2 regions of the Actinospica sp. genome follow, and region 2 is predicted to be linked to the other one. Evidence: riboswitches for the same ligand, from Rfam matches in the RefSeq annotation. Region 2 holds a riboswitch; the other holds the start of a gene.
What was found. Region 2 has a riboswitch for cobalamin ahead of VG296_RS26435 (magnesium chelatase subunit D family protein). Riboswitches for the same ligand answer to the same signal wherever they lie in the genome.
Positions count from the first base shown of each region.

Region 1: linked by a shared signal. The riboswitch ahead of VG296_RS01855 (ABC transporter substrate-binding protein) and the one ahead of VG296_RS26435 (magnesium chelatase subunit D family protein) in region 2 are both predicted to bind cobalamin.

Region 1 is NZ_DASZKT010000009.1:68,566-75,961, reverse strand. It holds gene VG296_RS01875 (hypothetical protein) at 442-1,374, shown strand; gene VG296_RS01870 (phytoene desaturase family protein) at 1,530-2,912, shown strand; gene metF (methylenetetrahydrofolate reductase [NAD(P)H]) at 2,947-3,858, opposite strand; gene VG296_RS01860 (polyprenyl synthetase family protein) at 4,010-5,134, shown strand; cobalamin riboswitch at 5,133-5,281, shown strand; gene VG296_RS01855 (ABC transporter substrate-binding protein) at 5,352-6,242, shown strand; gene VG296_RS01850 (iron ABC transporter permease) at 6,242-7,258, shown strand; gene VG296_RS01845 (ABC transporter ATP-binding protein) at 7,255-7,396, shown strand, end outside.
Region 2 is NZ_DASZKT010000230.1:37,178-44,573, reverse strand. It holds gene cobI (precorrin-2 C(20)-methyltransferase) at 1-657, opposite strand, end outside; gene VG296_RS26445 (cobyrinate a,c-diamide synthase) at 654-2,042, opposite strand; gene cobO (cob(I)yrinic acid a,c-diamide adenosyltransferase) at 2,036-2,656, opposite strand; gene VG296_RS26435 (magnesium chelatase subunit D family protein) at 2,660-4,954, opposite strand; cobalamin riboswitch at 4,955-5,113, opposite strand; gene dhaK (dihydroxyacetone kinase subunit DhaK) at 5,222-6,217, shown strand; gene dhaL (dihydroxyacetone kinase subunit DhaL) at 6,274-6,891, shown strand; gene dhaM (dihydroxyacetone kinase phosphoryl donor subunit DhaM) at 6,893-7,297, shown strand; gene VG296_RS26415 (cytochrome P450) at 7,346-7,396, shown strand, end outside.

The DNA of each region.
Region 1 (7,396 bases), on a different contig from region 2:
AACGCTAGCAGAGCGCGGGACGAAGCTGCAGGCGGAGCGCGGGACCAAAAACGCTAGAGCAGAGCTGGGGACGAAGCCGCAGGCAGAGCGCAGGACCAAAAACGCTAGAGCAGAACGCGCGACCGAAAACGCGAGCAGAACGCGGGACTAAACCGCGGGCAGTGCACACGACCAAAATCGCGAGGCAGCGTCCGAGCACAAAACCGCGAGCAGAGCGCGGGACTGAGCCGCGGGAGAGCGCGGGATCGCGAGTCCGTGCGGGGCGGGAGATGGTCAGTGGCCATGCGCGGCTGGAGGCTGAACGTGCTGAGCGGGCGGGGGGATCGAGAGCGTGCGGGTGGCGGGCTCAGGGGGCTGCGGATGAGCGGAGAGTGAGCGCGCTGCTCCATCCGGTTGCCTTCGGCATGGCGGGCTCGACTCACCTCCCTAATACTCGAAAGCGTGCCAGGACTCACAGTCGTCCCCCGGATGCTGCCCCGACTACCCGTCACCCGACCCGTCCTGGTCGCACCGCCGCTGCTGCATCTGCACGCGGCCGGGCCGCGGACGCCGCAGGTGACCGAGCCGGTGTCGGTGCTGCTGCCGTTGCGGCACGAGCCTTCCGTGGCGCTGGCTGCGGTGCGGGCGGCGGTGGCGCAGCGCAACGTGGCCCGGCTCGACGTCGTGGTGCTGGACGTCGGGTGCACGGAGGCGACTTATCGTGCACTGAATCGCGAGTACGGGGATGATCCGCGGATCCGGCTGCTGGACACGGCGTGTGTGCCGAACGGCTGGTCGCGCACGTCGCACCGCGGCCAGCAACTCGCTGTCGGAGCACGCGGGCGGATACTCTTCTTCGCCGATCCGGCCGCGCCGCTCGGGCCGTACGCGGCGGCCGCCGGGGCGAGCCTGTTGCGGCGTCAGAAGCTCGACCTGCTGGTTCTCGATGCGGGCGGGTCGCGGCGGACGGGGCGTTTCGCCGTTGCCGCGGACACGGAGGCGTACTGGCGGATCGGCGGTCACCGGGCCGCGGCGCGCGATGCGCATCCGCTCGCGCTGCTTCGTGCGATGCGCAAGGCACACGCGTCGACCGGCCTGGCCGACGGGCGACGCGTCATCCCGGCGGATACCCGCGCGCACGCCGAGGATCTGCCGCCCGAGCCGCGCGAGCAGTACTTCCAGCGTCGCGGCGAGCACGGGGACGCCACCTTCGGCTCGCTCAGCACGTCCGCGCGACGCGTGCTCGCGGCGCTCTGGGCGACAGGGGCCGACCTGGCCGGGCTCGGCGCGCACCCGTCGCCTGAGGACGACGAGGACCCGCAGCACACCATGTTCGGGGAGGACTCCATGTACGGGGAAGACACCATGTTCGGGGCGGACGACTGGCGACCCTAGCCACGGCACCGCGCAACGCACGCTGCCAGGCGCGGAAGACACCATGTTCGGCGACCCTAGCCACGGCACCGCGCCACGCACGCTGTCGGGCGGGGAAGACACCATGGTCGGGGCGGACGACTAGCGACGGCATCGCGCCACGTACGCTGTCGGGCATGGCAAGGATCATCGTCGTCGGCTCGGGCGTGGCCGGACTCGCGGCCGCGGCGCGCATGGCGACCGGCGCCAACGACGTCACCTTGATCGAACGCAACGGCTCCCCCGGCGGCTCGCTCATCTGGGCCACGCCCGACACCCTCACCCTCCCCGCTGTCCTGCGCGATCTGTTCGTGAAGACAGGGGGCCGCAAGGCGAGCGCGGCCGGGAAGTTGGAGGAGGTCGTCGACCTTCGTCCGATCGATCCGGTGCGCACGTACCGCTTCCCGGACGGATCCAGCCTCGACCTCCCGAACGCCGCTCGTGGGGCCTCGAAGGACGCGTTCGACGCCGCGTTCGGGCACGGTGCGGGCGACGCGTGGCTGCGCGTCGTGGACCACGGGAACCGTGCCTGGAGCGCCGTCCGGCCGACGCTGGTCGAGGTTCCGGACGCCGGGCGTCGCGACCTCTGGCGCCTGTTCAGCTCCTCCGCCGCACGTCGTGCCCTCGCGCCACGCCGGACGCTGCGTCAGATCGGCGAGGCCGCGGGCGTTCGCGATCCGCGGATGATGCGCGTTCTGGACGAATACGCGCAGGCCGCGGGTGCCGCGCCCGAAACCGCGCCGTCCGTGATCGCGATCCGGCCGTACATCGAGCAGACGTTCGGCGCGTGGCGGATCGTCGGCGGTCTGCCCGAACTCGCCACGGCGCTGTACGAACGCTGCCTCAAGCGCGGCGTCAGCTTCCGATTCGACACCGAGGTCACGTCCATCGCCGCAGGTAGCGTGACGTTGGCGGACGGCGAGCGGCTGTCGGCGGACGTGATCGTCGCGGCAGTGGATGCGCATGTGTTGGCGCGGCTCACGGGAACCGTCAAGGGAAGCAAGGCGGCTCCCGCCGACTACTCGCCCTCGATCCTCAGCATCAGGCTGGAAAGCCGGAATGCGACCGAGACGACCCCGGCGACCGAGACGACCGAGCGCGCCTATGAGACGGTGCTTTTCGGCGAGGGGGACGAGCAGCCGACGATCCGGCTCCGCGTCGCTCCCGAGCGGCCGAATGAGTGGATCGCGTACGCCGATGTGGCCCTAAGTATGACAAGCCAGGACGCGGAGGAGCTGAAGAGCGCCATCGCGAAGCGGCTCGGGATCGCGGCCGAATCCCTCACCGTGCGCGAGGTCTTCACTCCGGGGGATCGGGAGCGGCTGACCAGCACTCCGGGCGGGTCACTGCACGGCCCGGCGATCAGCTCTCTGAACAGTGCGATTCTGCGCTCGCCGACCGTTCAGCCGATCAAGGGCCTGCTGCACGTCGGCCCGAGTGCGCGGCCGGGGCCCGGCATCGCGTTCGCCGCGCTGTCCGCGTGGAACGCCGCGGAGGTGCTTAAGCCGACGCGGGTGTGAACCGCGTTTGACTCACGCAGCCGGGTTCAGTGAGTCACGCAGCCGGGTTCAGGTTCCGGTAGACCTCGAGCGTCGCCGTGGACGTGTTCAGGGTGATGAAGTGCAGACCGGGCACGCCCTCGGCGAGCAGCCGCTCGCACATCCGGGTGCAGTGGTCGATGCCGATGGCGCGCACGGCCGCCTTGTCGTCGGCGACGGCGTGGATTCGCTCGCCGACGGCCGCCGGGAACTTGCCGCCGCTGAGCGTGACCATGCGCTCGATCTGCGCCGCGCGGGTGATCGGCATGATGCCCGCGATGACCGGAGTCTCGCAGCCGGCCTCCGCGAGCCGGTCGCGCAGCCGCAGGTAGTCGTCGACCTCGAAGAACATCTGGGTGATCGCGAAGTCCGCGCCCGCGCGGCACTTGGCGACGAAGTTGCGGATCTCGGCGTCCCAGTCGGCCGAGCGCGGGTGCTTCTCCGGGAAGGCGGCGACGCCCACGCAGAAGTCCCCGGATTCCTTCACCAGCCGCACGAGCTCGGCGGCGTACTTCAGGCCGTCGGAGCGCGGCACCCAGTCGCCCGAGGGGTTGCCCGGCGGGTCTCCGCGCAGTGCGAGGACGTTGCGCACGCCCGCGTCCGCGTACCGGCCGATGATCTGACGCAGCTCGGCGACGGAGTGGTTCACGGCGGTGAGGTGGCCCAACGGGGTCAGCGTCGTCTCGGTCGCCACGCGCTCGGCCTCGCTCGCCGTGCCCTCACGGTTCGAGCCGCCCGCGCCGTACGTGATCGACACGAAGTCCGGGCCCACGCCCTCGACCCGGCGCAACGCCTTCCACAGGCTGCGCTCCTGCTCCTCGTTCTTCGGTGGGAAGAACTCGAAGGACATGGTCGGCGCACCGGCGGCGAGCAGTTCGCGTACGGTGACGGCCCGGTCGGGGCGGACGCTGGGAAGTCCGAGTGCCATGTAAGGAGCGTAGTCGCGGGCCGGGTTGTGTCGAGTACATGTCCGACTGCCGAGACACGAACGTCCATCCGCCAACCTGCGCGGTTGGCTTCCCCGGTGAACTTCCACAGTCGGTCGAAACCGTCCGCACCGAATGGCTTAGGGTCGAAGCGTGACCGAAACCTCCGCATCCCCGCTCGACCGGCGTGACCTGCGCGTACGGGTGTCCCGCGCGTTGACCGAGTTCCTGGACCGGCAGGAGCTGGTGCTCCGGCAGATCTCCGCGGATCTGCTGGAACCCGCCGTCGCGCTGCGCGAGTTCCTGGACGGCGGAAAGCGGATGCGGCCCGCGTTCTGCTATTGGGGCTGGCGGGCGGCAGGCGGCGGCGCGGCGGCGGACGGGGCGCTGGATCACGCGGCGCTCGTGGCGGCCGCCTCGCTCGAACTGCTGCAGGCTTCGGCGCTGATCCACGACGACTACATGGACGGTTCGGACACGCGCCGCGGCAAGCCGGCCGTGCACAAGCGGTTCGAGGCGCTGCACACGGCGGGCGGTTGGGAGGGCACCGGCGCGCGGTTCGGCGCCGCGGCCGCGATCCTGCTCGGCGACATCACGCTGACCTGGTGCGACGAGATGTACACCCGTTCCGGCTTCGACGCGGCTCGGATCCACGCGGCACGGCCGATCTTCGATCTGATGCGCTCTGAGGTGATGGCGGGTCAGTATCTCGACGTAGTCGCGCAGAGCCGCGGGCTGAGCGTGGCCACGCCGCAGGAGATCCTGGAGCGCGCCGAGACCGTGATCCGTTACAAGTCGGCGAAGTACACGATCGAGCGCCCGCTGCAGTTCGGTGCCGCTCTGGCTACCGGCAACGGCGACGAATCCGGTCCGATCAACGCGGCCTTGTCGGCGTACGGTCTGCCGCTCGGCGAGGCCTTCCAGCTGCGCGACGACGTCCTCGGCGTGTTCGGGGACCCGGCGACGACGGGCAAGCCGGCGGGCGACGACCTGCGCGAGGGCAAGCAGACCGTTCTGGTCGCGCTGGCCGCCGCACAGGCCGACACGACGCAGTTGAAGCTGTTGCGCGAAGGCCTGGGTGACGCGGCGTTGGACGCGGCCGGGGTCGCGGCGCTGCAGGAGGTCATCGTCGAGACCGGCGCGCTGGCCGCCGTCGAGCTGCGGATCGAGCAGCGGACCGGGCTGGCGTTGGCCGCGCTGGAGCGCGCGTCGGTCGAGCCGGAGGCGCGCACGGTGCTCGCGGAGCTGGCCATCGCCGCCACAGCCCGCCAGGTCTGAGGCGCAGGGCGTAACCCGTTTGCCGTAGTAATCTCATGAACGAATCCGCAGCGAAGCCGGTGTGAGTCCGGCGCTGTCCCGCAACTGTGACGTCCGGCCCCTCGGGGCCGACGAAGCCAGGTCGCCTGCGGATTCTGACGACTCAGACGACCCGTGGGCATGGTCGGTCCGTCCTCGGCGGCCGGCTCTGCCCGCCCGCTTGCGAAGGACAAGTCCCATGCGTCTGCCCCGGTTCACCGCGGCCACGACCGCCCTGCCACTGCTGGCCCTCGGCCTGACGGCCTGCTCGAGTTCGGCGGCTCCCGCGAGCTCGGCCGCGGCGTCCACGACCGAGCCGCGCCGCATCGTCTCGCTCTCCCCCACCGCCACCGAAGACCTGTTCGCGATCGGCGCGGGCAGCCGGGTCGTGGCCGTGGACAAGGATTCCGACTATCCGGCGAGCGCGCCGAAGACGACGCTCGACCCGATCACTCCGAACGTCGAGGCGATCCTCAAGTACAACCCCGACCTCGTCGTCGCGTCGCAGGATTCGAACGGCCTGGTTGCCGCGCTCAAAAAGGTAGGTGTGGCGACGCTGATCGAGCCAGCGGCTAACACATTGAACGACGCGTACACCCAGATGGAGCAGCTCGGCAGGGCCACCGGCCATGTGAGCAGCGCCGATTCGACCGTCGCCACGATGAAGAGCGAGATCGGCACCGCCGTCGCGCAGGCCGGATCGAAGCACGCGGACTTGTCGTACTACTGGGAGCTCGACACGACCTACTACTCGGCGAGCTCCTCGACCTTCATCGGCCAGATCGTCGGGTTGTTCGGGCTGAAGAACATCGCGGACAAGGTGAGCAAGGCGGCCGACGGCGGATATCCGCAGCTGTCGAGCGAATACATCGCCCAGTCCTCGCCGAGCCTCGTCTTCCTGGCCGACACGAAGTGCTGCGGCGCGAACGCGGCGAGCGTGGCTGCGCGGCCGGGCTGGTCGGGCATCGAGGCCGTGAAGGTGGACGACGTCGTGAGTCTCGACGATGACGTCGCCTCGCGCTGGGGGCCGCGGCTCCCACAGCTCGTCGAGGCGATCGCGGCGGCGGTCGAGAAGGCGCCGGCGAAGTAATGAGCCGCACCGTCCGGGCGTTGCTGGCCGCGGTGGTCTTCGTGATCGCCGCGGCCCTGCTCGGCGCACTGGTCGGGGCCGCGGATCTGAACCCCTGGGGCATTGTGGCGACGCTGCTCGACCGGATACCCCTGGTGCACCTGGACACCGGGCTCACTCCGCTGGAGCAGAACATCCTGCTGCAGATCCGGCTGCCGCGCGTGGTGCTGGCGCTGCTGGTCGGCGGGCTGCTGGCGATCGCCGGAGCCGGATACCAGGGCGTGTTCCGCAATCCGCTCGTCGACGCCGGCATGCTGGGGTCGAGCGCGGGAGCGGGGCTGACGGCCACGATCGCGATCGTCTTCCTCGGCGGATTCGGCGGGCTTGGCGGCTCCGTGGTGCCGGTCGCGGCATTCGCCGGTTCGCTGGCCGGAGTGGCGGTGTCCTGGTTCGCCTCGGGCGGCCGCGAGACGACGACACTGCTGCTGTCGGGCGTGGCCGTCGGGATGTTCCTGACCGCCGCGCAGGCCTATCTGATGCAGCGGGAATCGCAGGACCTGCAACAGGTCTACGCGTGGATGCTCGGGTCGATGGCGGCGGCGTCGTGGACGCAGGTGACCGAGGCGCTGCCGTACGCCGCCGTCAGCATCCTGATCCTGTTGGTGCACAGCCGACGGCTCGACGTGCTGGCACTCGGCGACGACGAGGCGCGCAGTCTCGGCCTGAACGCGGGTCGCACACGGTTGATCGTGATCGCCGCCGCGTCGCTGGCCGCGGCCACGGCCGTCGCCGTGAGCGGGCTGATCGGCTTCGTCGGGATTGTGGTGCCGCACGTGGCGCGGCGGCTCGGCGGACCGTCGTACGCACTGGCGGTGCCGCTGTCGCTGCTGATCGGCGCCGGATTCCTAGGGCTGGCGGACACCGTGGCGCGCACGGCGCTCAGCCCGGCCGAGCTGCCGATCGGCGTGGTGACGGCCGTCGTCGGCGCACCGGTGTTCGTGGTGATCCTGCGGCGCAGCCAGGCGGTGCGCGAGTGAGCGCACTACGGGCAGTCGACGTGCGGGTCGTGCTGAACGGCGGCGCCGTGCCGGTGGACGGGGTGTCGTTGCGGGTCGAGACCGGCGGTTGGCTCGGCGTGATCGGACCGAACGGCGCGGGCAAGTCCACCCTGCTCA
Region 2 (7,396 bases):
GTCTCGGCTCTTCAGCGCCCCGATGTTCTCCGTCTCCAGCCCGAGATCCGTCCCCAGAACCGCCGCGTCGGCACGGCCCGCCGCGTCGACGGCCGCCGTCAGCTCGTCGAGGAAGCGGCCGCCCTTGTACACCACGACGGTCCCGTTCCCGCTCAGGGCACGTGCTACCTCGTCGAGACCGGCCGTCGCGGGTACGAGCGTCAACGGCTCACGCCCCTCGGCCAGCCGCAGGTCGGCACGCGCCGCGAGATCCTGCATCGCGGTGACGCCGGGCACTGTGGTCACCTGGACTTCCGCATCGAGAGCGGCCACCGTCTGCGCGAGATAGCCGAAGGTGGAGTACACGTTGGGATCCCCGAGCGTCACGAACCCGACACTACGCGCACCCGCTTCGAACGCCTCGACCACCGCACGCGCCGCCTCGTCCCACGCCGCCGCGCGCTCGGCCGTCACCCCGCCCTGATCGTCCAGCGCGAACACCAGCCGCCGCGCCCGAATCCCCGTCGCCGCATGCACGATCTGCTCGGCACGCGACTCACGGTCGAGCGAGGTCGTCGGCGCGAACACGACATCCGCCTCGCGCAGCAGACGCACCGCCTTGAGCGTGAGCAGTTCCGGATCGCCCGGCCCGACGCCGATTCCAATCAGAGTCCTCATGTCGCTCCCTTCGCCGCCGCAGTGACGACTCTGAGCGGCAGTTCCGGCGCTCCCGCCCAGTGAAGGTGCAGGTAGGAGGCGTGCAGCCGGGCCGAGGCGTAACCCTCGGCGACCTTCGCGCCGTCGTGCGCACGCCACATCCACGCGGGCTCGTCCGATGCGGCGGGAACCAGCTTCGTGCGATGGAACTCGTGCCCGTTCACCCGGGTCCCGGTGCCGCAGAGCACTGAGTCCGTCGCCGCCACCGCTTCGCGGTAGCCGAGCGTCAGCCGCTCGGACATCACGGCGTCGGCCGCGATGAGGTCGCACATCCGCTCGCCGTTGAGGGATTTCGCGAGATACAGCAAGCCCGCGCACTCGGCCGCGATCACGCCGCCGGACTGCGCAAAGCCCTGCACGTCATGCATCAACGAGAGGTTCTGCGCCAGTTCCGACGCGTACACCTCGGGGAACCCGCCGCCGATGACCAGGGCCGACGCCCGCTCGGGAAGCTTCGCGTCGCGCAGCGGATCAAAGGTCACGACCTCCGCGCCCGCTGCCTGCAGCAGTTCGGCGTGCTCCGCGTAGGAGAACGTGAACGCCGCTCCCCCGGCCACGGCCACGACCGGCCGTCCGCTCGCCGGCCCGCCGCATTCCGCGATCGCGTCCTCCGGCGACCACGCGGGCCCGTCGGCAGCCGGCGCGCTGCCCGCGATCCGCTCGATCCGATCCAGATCAAGGTTCTCCGCGATCAGGTCCGCCAGTGCGTCCACCGTGGCCAACGCCTCCGGCGCACGTTCGGCGACCGGCACGAGGCCCAGATGGCGCGACGGCGTGGCCACCGCGTCGGACCGGTGCAGGGTACCCAGCAGGGGCACGCCGATCTCGTCGAGCGCCGCCGCCAGGATCTCGCGGTGCCGGTCCGAGCCGACCCGGTTGAGCACGACCCCTGCGATGCGGACCCGGCGGTCGAAGCCGCGGAAGCCGTCGACGAGCGCCGCGACCGACCGGCCCTGCGCCGTGGCGTCCACGACCAGGATGACAGGCGCGCCGATGAGCGTCGCGACCTGCGCGGTCGAGGCGAACTCGCCGCGTCCGACCGCGCCGTCGTACAGGCCCATCACGCCCTCGACGACCGCGATGTCCGCGCCCGCCGCGCCGTGCGCGAAAACGCCGACCGTGCGCGATTCGCCGACCAGGAACGGATCCAGGTTGCGGCCAGGGCGTCCGGCCGCCAGCGCGTGGTAGCCCGGGTCGATGTAGTCCGGCCCGACCTTGAACGGCGCCACCCGCCGACCGCGCCGCGCGAACGCCGCGATCAGCCCCGTGGCCACGGTCGTCTTGCCGTGACCGGAGGCGGGCGCGGCGATCACCACGCGCGGCGTGTCAATGGACGTACTCACCATTCGATGCCCCGCTGGCCCTTGCGGCCCGCGTCCATCGGGTGCTTGACCTTGGTCATCTCGGTGACCAGGTCGGCGTATTCGACGAGCGCGGGCGCCGCGTCCCGCCCCGTGATGACGACGTGCTGCGTCCCCGGCCGATCCTTGAGGGTGGCGACGACGTCGTCCACGTCCACCCACCCCCACTTCATCGGATAGGTGAACTCGTCGAGCAGATAGAGCTTGTACGTCTCCCCGGCAAGATCGCGCTTGATCTGCTCCCAGCCGGCCCGCGCGTTCTCCGCCTGCAGGTCCGGGTCCGTGTGCAGGTCGCGCTGGATCCAGCTCCAGCCCTCGCCCATCTTGTGCCAGGCGACCGGTCCGCCCTGGCCGGTCTGCTCGTGCAGCGCGCCGAGCGTCTTGAAGACCGGCTCCTCGCCGATCTTCCACTTGGCCGACTTCACGAACTGGAACACCCCGATCGGCCAACCCGCGTTCCACGCGCGCAGCGCGAGCCCGAACGCGGCCGTGGTCTTGCCCTTGCCGTGGCCGGTGTGCACGACGGTCAGCGGGAGCGTGCGGCGCTGCTTGGTGGTGAGCCCGTCCTCGGGGACGTGTTCGGGCTTGCCCTGTGGCATGACTCAGGCCGCCTTTCGCATCGAGCCCGCATCGGACGACGTCGCTCGTCGCACCGTGCGGTCCAGCGCCTCGGCCGACAGCGCCCCCATCGGCACGTGCTCCCCGCCCAAGTGACCGGCCATCTCTGCCGCGAGCCCCAGCCGCACCGGCCCGGATTCGCAGTCCACGACGATGCTCGTGATGCCGGATGCCCCGAGGAACGCGGCCGCACGCCGGGCCTCGGCGAGCGCGTTCGATCCGCCGGTCGCCCGTCCGTCCGTGACCAGCACCAGCAGTGCGCGACGCCGCGGATCACGCAGCCGCTCCCGCCGCACGACGTCGTACGCGGTCAGCAGCCCCGCCGCGAGCGGCGTCCGCCCCCCGGTCGGCAGCGCGGCGAGCCGCGACGCCGCCGCCTCGACCGACCCCGTGGGCGACAGCGCGACCTGCGCACCCGAGCCCCGGAACGTGACCAGTCCGACCTTGTCACGGCGCTGATACGCGTCGAGCAGCAGCGAGAGCACCGCGCCCTTCACGGCCGTCATCCGCGCCCGAGCGGCCATCGAGCCGGACGCGTCCACCGCGAACAGCACCAGGTTCCCCTCGCGATCCCGCCGCACCGCGGTGCGCAGGTCGGCGGCCTGAAAGTGCACCGCCCGCACCCCGCCCGAGCCCGCGGCCCGCCGCTCGACTTGGTACGCCGCCGCGGCCCGCAGTCCGTCTTCGTGCGGCCCCGCGGCCCGCAGTCCGGCTTCGTGCGACGCCGCGGCCCGACGCTCGGCCTGGTGCGGCGCCGCAGCCCGCAGCGTCGCCGGAAGATGAATCACCTGCCCGTACGCCGCACCCGACGCAGGCTGCTGCGACCCGACCGTCCGCCCCCGCCCGTTCGACCGCCCCGCCGACCGCCGCCCCGGCACCCCTTCGCCGACACCGGGCACCGAGAACAGCCGCGTCCGATACGTCTCCCCCGCCCCGACAGCAGACTGCTCAGCCCCGGCGTTCTGCTTCCCAGGCGCGCCGCCCTCGTCAGAGCTCCGCCCGCTTCCGTCCCGCTCGGCCTGACTTTCCTCTCGCGGAGCGTCGGGCCTGTTATCCAGTCCAGACTCACCCGAGTTCCCGCCATCCGACGATTTTCCACCGCCGTCGCCGCCGTCGCCACGGTCGCCGCCGTCGCCACGGTCGCCAGCGCCACCGTCGCCGTCATCGTCCGGACCGCGGTCCTCAGGTCCACCGCCGTCGGGCCCGTTATCTTCGGGTCCGCCCTCCGGGTCCTCCGCGGCGCGCTCCAACTGCTCCTGGTCCAGGCCCGGCGCGTCGAACGGGTTGCGCCGGCGCCGATGCGGCAACGCCAGCCGCGCCGCGTCGCGCACCTCCTGGTCGGTGACCGCCGACAGCCCGCGCCAGGCCGCCAGCGCGATCGCCGCGCGCGCCGTGACCAGGTCCGCGCGCATGCCGTCCACCTCGAACGCCGCGCAGATCCGGGCGATCCGCTCCAGCTCCGCGTCCGGCAGCACGACCTTCGGCAGCGCCTCGCGCGCGGCCGCGATCCGGCGCCCGACCTCCGCGTCCGCCTCGGCCCACTGCGCGCAGAAACCCTCCGGGGCCGCCTCGTACGCCAGCCGACGCCGCACGACCTCTGCTCGCTGCCGCGGCTCCCGGCTGGCAGCCACGTCCACCGTCAGACCGAAGCGGTCCAGCAGCTGCGGACGAAGCTCGCCCTCCTCCGGGTTCATCGTGCCGACCAGCAGGAACCGCGCCGCGTGCCGCACCGATACGCCGTCGCGCTCGATGTGCGCCTCGCCCATCGCGGCCGCGTCCAGCAGCACGTCGACCAGGTGGTCGGGCAGCAGGTTGACCTCGTCCACGTACAGCAGCCCGCGATGCGCCGCCGCCAGCAATCCGGGCTGGAACGCCGCCTCGCCACGTCCCAAGGCGCGCTCCAAGTCGAGCGCGCCGGTCAGCCGGTCCTCGGACGCGCCGATCGGCAGCTCGACCAGCCGCGCCGCACGCGTCGTCCCGTCGGCCGCGCCCCCGGCGTGCGGCCCATCGGGACACGCGGGGTCCGGCGCAGCGGGATCGCAGGAGAAACGGCAGTCGGGCACGGCGTCGACCGCGGGCAGCACCGCCGCGAGCGCACGCACCATCGTCGACTTCGCGGTGCCCTTCTCACCGCGCACCAGCACCCCGCCGACAGCCGGGTGCACCGCGTTGAGAATCAGCGCCAAGCGCAGGTCGTCCTGGCCGAGCACGGCCGAAAAGGGGAAACGCACACTGCGCCTTTCTTCTCTCCGGGAGCCCACGCCCGTTCGAGCAAGCATTGAGGAACCTGTGCCGGGCGCAGTTCCTGACTCACGCACGTCGCCGACGGACCCGGACGGGCTACGTCGATCGACGGACGTTGACAGTGGCGGGACCGTTCCGGACTCACACCGGATTCCTGCGCTACCGACGGGTAGAGCATAGCCGCAGCCTCGGTCCGCCCCAACCGGCCCGCACGACGCACACGGCGACGCGCCCGATTTCGCACCCGACCGCGCGCCCGCGCCGCCTACCGCTCATGGAACGCGTGCAGCAGAATGTCCAGCATGAAGAAGCTGATCAACTCGCCGGAGTCGGTGGTGTCGGACGCGCTCGCGGGCCTGGCCGCCGCGCATCCCGCGCTCACGGTGGACGTGGAGCGCCGGTTCGTACGCCGCGCGGCGGGCACGGCGGGCAAGGTCGCTCTGGTCTCCGGCGGCGGATCAGGGCACGAACCCCTGCACGCCGGGTTCGTCGGCCCCGGCATGCTGGACGCGGCCTGCGCGGGCGAGGTCTTCACCTCCCCGGTGCCCGACCAGATGCTGGCCGCGGCGCAGGCCGTGGACGCCGGCGCCGGCATCCTGTTCCTGGTCAAGAACTACACGGGCGACGTGCTCAACTTCCAGATGGCCGCCGAACTGCTCGAGGACGAGGGCATCGAGTCGCGCTCGGTGCTGATCAACGACGACGTGGCCGTGGAGGACTCGCTCTACACGGCCGGCCGGCGCGGCACCGGCGCGACGCTGTTCGCCGAGAAGATCGCCGGCGCGCTGGCCGAGCGCGGGGCGGACCTCCCCGCGGTCGCCGCCGTGGCCGAGCGGGTCAACGCGAGCAGCCGGTCCTTCGGCATCGCGCTCGGCCCGTGCACCACGCCCGCGGCCGGGCGGCCGGGTTTCGAGCTGGGCGAGAACGAGATCGAGTTGGGCATCGGCATCCACGGCGAGCCGGGCCGCCGCCGCGCGCCGATGGCTCCGGCTTCCGAACTGGCCGAGGCCGCGGTGGACGCCATCTGCACCGACCTCGACTTCGCCACGGATGGCGACGTCATCGCGCTGGTCAACGGGATGGGCGCGAGCCCGCTGATCGAGCTGTACGTGGTCTACAACGAGGTGCACAACGCGCTGAAGTCGCGCGGCATCAGCATCGTGCGAAACCTCGTAGGCAACTACGTGACCAGCCTGGACATGCCCGGCTTCTCGGTGACGCTGTGCCGCGCCGACGCCGACCTGCTCGAACTGTGGGATGCGCCGGTCCAGACCCCGGCGCTACGGTGGGGTGCGTGAGCGATTCCGAGGCGCACGTCGCCGGTGATGAGGCCGGTCTTGACGTCGGTTTCTTCATGGCCTGGATCGACCGGGCCGCGGAGGCGGTGGCGGCCGAGAAGGACCGGCTGACTCGGCTCGACTCGGCGATCGGGGACAGCGATCACGGAACGAATCTGCACCGCGGGTTCACGGCCGCGCGCGCCGCGCTTCAGGCGAAGCCGCCGCAGTACCCCGGCGCGGCGCTCGTGCAGGTGGGCATGACTTTGATCTCATCGGTGGGCGGCGCCTCCGGACCGCTGTACGGCACCGTGTTCCGGCGCACCGGCAAGGCGCTCGGCGAAGCCGAGAAGGTGAGCGCGCGGGATTTGGCGGGCGCGCTCGCGGACGGGCTCGCGGGGGTCCGGAAGCTCGGCGGCGCGAGCGTCGGCGACAAGACCATGGTGGACGTGTTCACCCCGGCCATCGACGTGTTCACGGCGCGCCTCGCTGACGATGCGTCGACAGCGGACGCACTCGAAGCGGCGGCGGACGCGGCCGACGCGGCGGCGCTCGCGACGATCCCGCTGCGGGCGCGCAAGGGCCGCGCGAGCTATCTCGGTGAGCGCAGCGAAGGACACGAAGATCCGGGTGCTGCCTCCGCCGCGCTGCTCTGGCGTGCGCTGGCGGACACCGCCCCAGGCGGCGCCCGCTAGGATGGCAGACGTGAAACTGGTCGGCGTCGTCCTCGTCTCGCACAGCCCGAAGCTCGCGGAAGGGCTGGCGGAGCTCGTGCGTGAACTCGGCGGCGACCAAGTCCCGGTGATCGCCGCGGGCGGTATGGACGACGGCAGCCTCGGCACGAGCTACGGCCGCATCGAGCGGGCCGTCAACGAGGCGGACCAGGGCGCCGGCGTGCTGCTGCTCGGCGACCTGGGCAGCGCCCTGCTGACCGTCAAGACCCTGCTGGACGAGGGCGTGGGCCGAGAGGCGCACGCCGTGCTCGCCGACGCCCCCTTCGTCGAGGGCGCGGTCGCCGCGGTCGTCACCGCGTCCGCGGGCGGAGACCTCGATGCCGTGCGCGCGGCGGCCGAGGAAGCCCGGCAGTTCCGCAAGCTGTAGCAGCCACCGCGGCATTCCGGCGCCGCGCCGGATCAGTAGCCTTGCGTCGTGACCATCAAGGACGCCGACATAGCCCGTGCCCTGACTCCCGTGCTGACC